Regions from separate parts of the Polaromonas sp. JS666 genome, predicted to be linked through region 2. Evidence: riboswitches for the same ligand, from Rfam matches in the RefSeq annotation. Region 2 holds a riboswitch; the other holds the start of a gene.
What was found. Region 2 has a riboswitch for S-adenosylhomocysteine ahead of ahcY (adenosylhomocysteinase). Riboswitches for the same ligand answer to the same signal wherever they lie in the genome.
Positions count from the first base shown of each region.

Region 1 (4,364 bases), 1.0 Mb from region 2:
CCTCGGTGCCCACCACCTCGTCTTTCAGGATGGCCGGGAACGGGCCCGCCAGGTCCCAGGTCTGGAAAAACGGGCCCCAGTCGATGTGCCGGGCCAGCTCGGCCAGGTCGAAGTTTTTAAACACGCGGCGGCCGATAAATTTGGGCACGGGCGGCGTGTAGCTTGTCCAGTCGAGGGGCGTTTTGTTGGCACGCGCCTTGGCCAGCGGCCACATCGGCACCTGCTTCTTGTTGGCGTGCTGGGTGCGCACCTTCTCGTAGTCCGCCTTCAGCTCATCAATGTATCTGGCGGCTTGGTCGGACAGCAGGCTCTGCGCCACGCTCACGCTGCGCGAGGCATCGGGCACATAGACCACCGGGCCCTCGTAATGGGGGGAAATCTTCACCGCCGTGTGCACCCGGCTGGTGGTGGCGCCGCCAATCAGCAGCGGGATTTTCTTGATGCGGAAATGCTCGTCCTTCTGCATCTCGCTTGCTACGTACTGCATCTCTTCCAGGCTCGGCGTGATCAGGCCCGACAGGCCGACGATGTCGGCGCCTTCGACCTTGGCGCGCGCCAGGATTTCGTGGCAGGGCACCATCACGCCCATGTTGACCACCTCAAAATTGTTGCACTGAAGAACGACGGTCACGATGTTCTTGCCAATGTCGTGCACATCGCCCTTGACGGTGGCAATGATGATCTTGCCCTTGGTCTTGACGTCGCCGCCCGCGGCTTCGAGCAGCAGCTTTTCGGCCTCGATGTAGGGCAGCAGGTGCGCCACGGCCTGCTTCATCACGCGGGCGCTTTTGACCACCTGCGGCAAAAACATCTTGCCCTGGCCAAACAGGTCGCCCACCACGTTCATGCCGTCCATCAACGGGCCTTCGATCACATGCAGCGGCCGGCCGCCTTCGGCCTTGATGGCCTGCCACATTTCCTCGGTGTCTTCGGTGATGAATTCGTTCATGCCCAGCACCAGCGCGTGCGACAGACGCTCGCGCACCGGCAGCGCTCGCCACTCGTTTTTCTTGCTGTCGTCCCTGGCACCGCTTTTGGCGCTTTCGGCCACTTCAATCAGGCGCTCGCTGGGTGTGAGTTCAGGCTCACCCGGCTTGTAGACCGGCTGGCGATTGAGCACCACGTCTTCGACGCGCTCGCGCAGCGTCGGCTCCAGGTCGTCATACACGCCCACCATGCCGGCGTTGACGATGCCCATGTCCATGCCGGCCTGGATCGCGTGGTACAGGAATACCGTGTGAATCGCTTCGCGCACCGGGTCGTTACCACGGAAGCTGAAACTCACGTTGGACACACCACCCGACACCTTGGCACCCGGCAGGTTGGCCTTGATCCAGCGTGTGGCGTTGATGAAATCGACCGCGTAGTTGTTGTGTTCTTCAATGCCGGTGGCAATGGCAAAGATGTTGGGGTCAAAGATGATGTCTTCGGGCGGAAAGCCGACCTCGTCGACCAGCACGCGGTAGGCCCGCTCGCAGATCTCGATCTTGCGCTGGTAGGTGTCGGCCTGGCCCTGCTCGTCAAAGGCCATCACCACGGCAGCCGCGCCATAGCGCTTGAGCAGCTTGGCCTGGTGCTTGAAGGGCTCGACCCCCTCCTTCATGGAAATCGAGTTGACGATGCCCTTGCCCTGGATGCAGCGCAGGCCGGCCTCGATCACGCTCCATTTGGAGCTGTCGATCATGATGGGCACGCGGGCAATGTCGGGTTCGCCGGCGATCAGGTTCAGAAAGCGCACCATGGCGGCTTGGCTGTCCAGCATGGCCTCATCCATGTTGATGTCGATGATTTGCGCGCCGTTCTCCACCTGCTGGCGCGCCACGGCCAGGGCCTGCTCGTACTCGCCGTTCAAAATCATGCGGGCAAAGGCCTTGGAACCGGTGACGTTGGTGCGCTCGCCGATGTTGACGAAGAGCGTGCCCTCCCCGATGGCCACCGGCTCCAGGCCGGACAGCTTCATGGGGGGAACAGCGATGGGATCTTGAATTTCGGACATGCACTCACCTTTTGGGCTCAAGGTGAGCGTCGTTGCTGCAGGCGCTTCGGGGAACACGCCGGTGACCCAAGCCTGACGAATCAATGCTTCGCTGCAACGCTCCTTGGGTTACCATTATTTTAAGGGCAGGCAGCGGCCGGCGCCATGCTTTGCAACAAATCCGGAAAATCCATGTTCGAATACCTGTTTGGCGACAAGAAAAAGTTGGCGCCCGGTCCCCCTGAGCTGATGCGGCCGGAAGAGCGCAGGCGTGCGATTGAAGGCTCCAGCACGGCCGAACTGGCGGCCAGGCTGCTGATTGCGCCCACGGCCCTGATGCAGCTCACGCCCGAAGAGGCGCTCACCGTGGTGAGCTACATGATTCCGCAAAAAATTGCCGCGGGCACCACCTTCATCACCGAAGGGGACAAAAGCGATACCGGCTACATGCTGCTGGTGGTCGAAGGCGAGGTCACCGTGGAAAGCATCCTGGTCAGTCGCCGCACACCCGTCACCGTGTCGGTGCTGGGACCGGGCAGCCTGGTCGGCGAAATGGGGCTGGTCGATGGCCGGGCCCGGCTGGCCTCCTGCACGGCCAGCACCGACGTGCGGTGCGCGGTGTTGTCACGCGCCGCACTCGGAACTCTCAGCGTGGATGATCCCCGGACGGCGGCCAAGCTGATGTTCGCCGTCTCGCTGCGGATTGCCGAGCGGCTGCGCGATGCCACCGAAAAACTCAAGAAATACAGCCAGCTCACGCAGGCCATGCAGCAGGAAATCGATCACCTGCTGCCGGACTGACGCCTCACGCGAATAAAAAAGCGCGGTGCCCGCCAACCCGGCCTGACCCGCGATCTAACCCGGCCTAAGCCGCCTCACGGTAGAAGAAGCGGGAAGCGACAGCCCGGGACGGCAGGGGCGCCACCGCATGCGCAATGGCCTGGATATGCTCTGGCGTGGTGCCGCAGCAGCCGCCCACGATGTTGACCAGCCCTTCGTCGGCAAATTCGCGCAGCAGGCGCGAGGTCACGTCGGGCGTTTCATCGAAGCCGGTGTCGCTCATGGGGTTGGGCAGTCCGGCATTCGGGTAGCAGCTGATAAAGGTGTCGCCGGCCACACGGGCCAGTTCCTGGATGTAGGGGCGCATCAGCGTGGCGCCCAGCGCGCAATTGAGACCAATCGCCAGCGGCCGGGCATGGCGCACGCTGTGCCAGAAGGCGGTCACGGTCTGGCCGCTCAGGATGCGGCCCGACGCGTCCGTGACGGTGCCGCTGATGATGAGGGGCAGGCACTCACCGGAGTTGTCGAAGTACTCGTCGATCGCAAACAGGGCCGCCTTGGCGTTGAGTGTGTCGAAAATGGTTTCGACCAGCAGCACATCGCTGCCGCCCTTGACCAGCGCTTCCGTCTGCTCGTAATAAGCCTTGCGCAGCTCCTCAAAGCTGGTGTTGCGCGCGCCCGGGTCGTTCACATCGGGGCTGATGCTGGCGGTTTTGGGCGTCGGGCCCAGGGCGCCCACCACGAAGCGCGGCTTGTCGGGCGTGGAAAACTTGTCGCAGGCGGCACGCGCGATGCGGGCCGACTCGTAGTTCATCTCCACGGCCAGATCCGCCATGTCGTAGTCGGCCTGGGCGACCGTGGTGGCACCAAAGGTGTTGGTCTCTATCATGTCGGCGCCGGCGGCGAGGTAGCCTTCATGGATGTCGCGGATCACGTCGGGACGGGTCAGGCTGAGCAGTTCGTTGTTGCCCTTGACGTCCTTGTGGAAGTCCTTGAAGCGCTCGCCGCGGTACTGGGCTTCGTTCAACTTGAAGCGCTGGATCATCGTGCCCATCGCGCCGTCAAGGATGGCGATGCGTTGTTCCAGGATGGCTGGCAGTTGCTGTCCGCGGGTGTAATTTAGGGGCTTCATGCGCCGATTTTAAGGTGCGGCGGTTTTTTCAGCAGGCTCCTGAATAGCGTCCCTGTTTTTCGCCAGAGCCGCCCTACCCTTCGCAAGAGCTCTGCACCAGCCGGGGCCGCGGGACTGGCTTCGCCAGACCGCAGGCGCAGCGCCCCCTCGGGGGGCAGCGAACCACATGCAGTGGGGAGCGTGGGGGCTCTATTCCACCAGCAGGGGCCGCGGAACCGGCTTCGCCGGGCCGCAGGTGCAGCGGCCCCCTCGGGGGGCAGGGAGCTACACGCAGTGAGCGACCGTGGGGGCCCCATCAGCCACAATAGCGGGCATTGACCCTCCGCACATGAAAAACCTCCAACCCAAAGAAGCCTGGACCTGGCTGCAGGCGCACCCCGACACCCTGTTCGTGGATGTGCGCATGGAAATCGAGTCGCTGTATGTCGGCCGCCCGCCCGGTGTGGTCCATGTGCCGTGGTATGAATACCCCGACTT
Region 1 covers NC_007948.1:186,263-190,626, reverse strand. Annotated here, with positions in the region: gene metH (methionine synthase) at 1-1,996, opposite strand, end outside; S-adenosyl-L-homocysteine riboswitch at 2,014-2,107, opposite strand; gene BPRO_RS00870 (cyclic nucleotide-binding domain-containing protein) at 2,168-2,776, shown strand; gene BPRO_RS00865 (homocysteine S-methyltransferase family protein) at 2,841-3,887, opposite strand; gene BPRO_RS00860 (rhodanese-like domain-containing protein) at 4,216-4,364, shown strand, end outside.
Region 1: linked by a shared signal. The riboswitch ahead of metH (methionine synthase) and the one ahead of ahcY (adenosylhomocysteinase) in region 2 are both predicted to bind S-adenosylhomocysteine.

Region 2 (4,364 bases):
GTCCTGTTGTTCGCGTTCTTCGTGGCGGGCAGCGCGCCGTCGCCGCTGTTTGTCGTATTCCAGCAGCAGTGGGGCTTTTCGCCGGCGCTGCTGACGGTGGCGTTCGCGATTTATGCGATTGCGCTGCTGGCCTCGCTGCTGGTGGCCGGATCGCTGTCCGACCACATCGGCCGGCGCCCCGTGGTGTTTGTCGCCCTGCTGCTGCAGGCCGGCGCGATGCTGACCTTTTTGCTGGCCGAGGGCATAGGCGGCATCATCGCCGCGCGCGTCGTCCAGGGCATCGCGACCGGCATGGTCAGCGGCGCGCTGACGGCGGCGGTGGTGGAAGCGGCCCCGGCGTCGCAAAAACGGCTGGGCGCGATGATAGGCAGCGTCTCGCCGCTGGCGGGGCTGGCCGTGGGCGCCTTGCTGACGGGCATCGCGGTCAAGCTCGCGCTGCACCCGGTGCCGCTGGTGTTCGGCGTGCTGGCCGCCATCTGCGTGACGGGTGCGGTGGCCACGCTGTTCCTTCCGGAAAGCGTCACGCCGCGCCCCGGCGCGCTGGCCTCGCTGGTGCCGCGCATTTCGGTGCCGGTGCAGGCGCGTGCTGAATTTGTGCGCGGGGTGCCGACGATGCTGGCGGTATGGTCGCTCGCGGGCCTGTACCTGTCGCTGGTGCCTTCGGTGCTGCAGCAAATCTTCGGCATCCACGACGGCATCGTCAACGGCCTGGCGATCGCCACCTTTTTCGGCCTGGGCGCCGCTTCACCGACCTTGCTCAAAAGCCTGCCGGCTGTGCGCATGAGCGCGCTGGGCATGAGCCTGCTGGCCGCGGGCGCCGGCCTCGTGGCCGTGTCGCTGGCCACGCATTCTGTGGGGCTGTTCTTCGCGGGAACGGCGCTGGCCGGTTTCGGCGGCGGCTCGGCCTTCTCGGCGCAGGTACAGACGCTTGCCCCGCTCGCGCAGCCGCATCAGCGGGCAGAGCTGTTTGCCGGGCTGTATGCCACCAGCTATCTGGCTTTCAGCGTGCCGGCCATGCTGGCCGGCCGGCTGATCGCGCCGCTGGGCCTGCCGGTCACGGTGGAAGGGTATGCGGCGCTGGTGTTGGCGGTGGCCGCCCTGGGCGCCTGGCTGCGCTGGACGGCTTTGCGCCGCGCTGCCGCCCTCCGTTAATCAGCAGGGGCCGCGGAACCGGCTTTGCCGGGCTGCAGGCGCCGTCCCCTGGAAGGGGAAAAGGCGCGACACGAAGTGCGCGTCCGATAGGGGTGATGTTTCTTCGTCCCCTGGAAGGGGAGGGGACGCTACACGAAGTGAGTGTCAGCAGGGGTGAGCAAAATCTTCGCCACCTCGGCAAAGCCCGCGCCGCGCTCGCCCCGCGTCACATAGCGCGGCAGGTGCGCCAGCTGCGGCACAAAGCGCGCGATGTTGGCCACGCCCACGCTGTTGGCAAAGGCCTTGAACATCAGCTGGTCGTTGGTCGAATCGCCCACGTAGACCCAGCGCGCCATCTCGGCGTCGAGGTCGCGCTGCCAGAGTTCACGAACAATCCAGCGCGCGCCTTCAAGCTTGTTGTGGCCGCCGTACCAGCCGTTGATGTGGATGCTGCTCACCGTGGCGTGCATGCCCTCGCTTTTCATCAGCGCCACCACCACGGCGATCTGCGCTTCGCTGAGCTGCGCGAACTCGCTGTGGTCGATGGCGATGTCGGTTTCGCGGCCTGGCGAGTCGGTGGCGCGGTGGATGCCGGGCAGTTCGCGCTCTATGCGCGCCAGCACAGCCCGCATGCGGCTGACGTTGGCTGCACGCGTGGCCGCGTCCTGCTGGTAGATTTTTGAGAGCGGCCGCGGCGCGGCGCTTTGGGGCTCCGGCAGCAGTGCCACCGCGCCGTTTTCGGCCACGATGGCATCGACCGGCCAGCTTGCCGCGAAAGGTTCGCTCCAGCCCACCGGCCGTCCGGTGATCGCCACCACCTTGAACCCGGCGGCTTTCAATTCAGCCAAGCCCTCCAGCGCATCAAGGGTAATCGCCCCTTCGGTGGTCAGGGTGTCGTCGATGTCGGTGAAAACACCGGAGATCCGGCGGCGCTCGTCAGCGGGCCAGTTGTCGAGTTCTTGCATCGTGAAATTTTCGCATGCTGGGGTGCCCCCACGGTTGCTCACTTCGTGTAGCGCCCGAGGCCTTGCAGGCCGCGGCTCGCCAGACGCTTCGCCTCTGTCGCCCGTCCAAGCCTGCGCAGGCAGGCTTGGAGCCGCGGGCTCCAGCCCCTCGGGGGCCGCTACGCCCGCGGCCCCTGCTGGTGCATTGCCTGCGGGGCGGTTTCGGTATAATTCAGGCTTCCTGAGGAGCGTTGCAACCCACATCACGTGGACCAGGCTCAGGACTTCATTGCAACCACGCTCACCCGCATGTGCTCTCAAGCCGGGTGAATGACTGAATTCTCCCGCCCCCGAAAGCCCCATGCCCGTGGCGATTTTGCCCAGTTGACGTTTGAATTTGGAGAACCGTATGAGCGCTGTCCTGAAACCCGTATCTGCCGCCGCCGACCACATCATTGCCGACCTGTCGCTCGCCGACTGGGGCCGCAAGGAACTGAACATTGCCCAGACCGAGATGCCCGGCCTGATGGCCATTCGCGAAGAATTCGCCAAGGCACAGCCCCTGAAGGGCGCGCGCATCACCGGCTCACTGCACATGACCATCCAGACCGGCGTGCTGATCGAGACGCTGCAGGCGCTGGGCGCCGACGTGCGCTGGGCTTCGTGCAACATTTTCTCGACGCAGGACCATGCCGCCGCCGCGATTGCCGCCAAGGGCACGCCGGTGTTTGCCATCAAGGGCGAGACCCTGGCCGACTACTGGGACTACACCCACAGGATCTTCGAATTCAGCGGTGCCAAGGGCACGCCTGAAGAAGGCCCGAACATGATCCTGGACGACGGCGGCGATGCCACGCTGCTGATGCACCTGGGCACCAAGGCCGAAAAAGACGCCAGCCTGATCTCCAAGCCGACCAGCGAAGAAGAAATCTGCCTGTTCAACTCGATCAAGGCCAAACTGGCGCAAGATCCGACCTGGTACAGCCGCCGCCTGAAGAACATCATCGGCGTGACCGAAGAAACCACCACCGGCGTGCTGCGCCTCAATGAAATGTCGGCCAAGGGCACGCTGGCCCTGCGCGCCATCAACGTCAACGACTCGGTCACCAAGTCCAAGTTCGACAACCTCTACGGTTGCCGCGAGTCGCTGGTCGACGCCATCAAGCGCGCCACCGACGTGATGGTGGCCGGCAAGGTGGCTTGCGTGGCCGGTTACGGCGACGTGGGCAAGGGCTCGGCCCAGGCCCTGCGTGCCCTGAGCGCCCAGGTGTGGGTGACCGAGATCGATCCGATCAACGCCCTGCAGGCCGCGATGGAAGGCTACAAGGTCGTGACCATGGAATACGCCGCCGACAAGGCCGACATCTTTGTGTCCGCCACCGGCAACAAGAACGTCATCACCTACGAGCACATGGCGAAGATGAAAGATCAGGCCATCGTCTGCAACATCGGCCATTTCGACAATGAAATCGACGTCGCCTCGCTGGAAAAATGCACCTGGGAAGAGATCAAGCCGCAAGTCGATCACGTGATCTTCCCCGATGGCAAACGCATCATCCTGCTGGCCAAGGGCCGCCTGGTGAACCTGGGCTGCGGCACCGGCCACCCCAGCTTCGTGATGTCGTCCAGCTTTGCCAACCAGACCATTGCGCAGATCGAGTTGTTCACCAAGCAGGCCGACTACGAAGTGGGCAAGGTCTATGTGCTGCCCAAGCACCTCGATGAAAAGGTCGCGCGTTTGCACCTCAAGAAGGTCGGCGCGATGCTGACCGAGTTGAGCGACGAGCAGGCGGCTTATATCGGTGTGTCGAAGGCAGGCCCGTACAAGGCCAACACCTACCGCTATTGATCAAGCGGCGGGTATTCCTCCCTCTCCCCCTGGGAGAGGGCAGGGGTGAGGGCTGGCGGCGTCAGTTGTCAAGCGAGCTTTTTTAAGGCCGCTGGCCTTCACCCCAACCCTCTCCCAAAGGGAGAGGGGGCAAGACAGGCCCCTCTGGGCAAGACAAAGCCTCCGTCTGAATGCCTTCAGGCGAGAGGCTCACTCCATGGAGCTACATGCGCGCTGACTTATTCCTCGTCGAACATGGCTTTGCCACCACCCGCTCCCAGGCCCAGCGCCTGATTGCCTCGGGTGTGCAGTGGCGCGCCGAAGAAGACGGTGCGTGGAAAAAGGTTGCCAAAAACGGCGATGAAGTGCCGGACGGCGCCGAGCTGCAGGTGCTCGACAACACCGAGGCCAAATACATCTCGCGCGGTGGCCTGAAGCTTGAAGGGGCGCTGAAAAGCACG
Region 2 covers NC_007948.1:4,336,992-4,341,355, reverse strand. Annotated here, with positions in the region: gene BPRO_RS20650 (MFS transporter) at 1-1,152, shown strand, start outside; gene BPRO_RS20645 (HAD-IIB family hydrolase) at 1,281-2,096, opposite strand; S-adenosyl-L-homocysteine riboswitch at 2,313-2,385, shown strand; gene ahcY (adenosylhomocysteinase) at 2,485-3,924, shown strand; gene BPRO_RS20635 (TlyA family RNA methyltransferase) at 4,131-4,364, shown strand, end outside.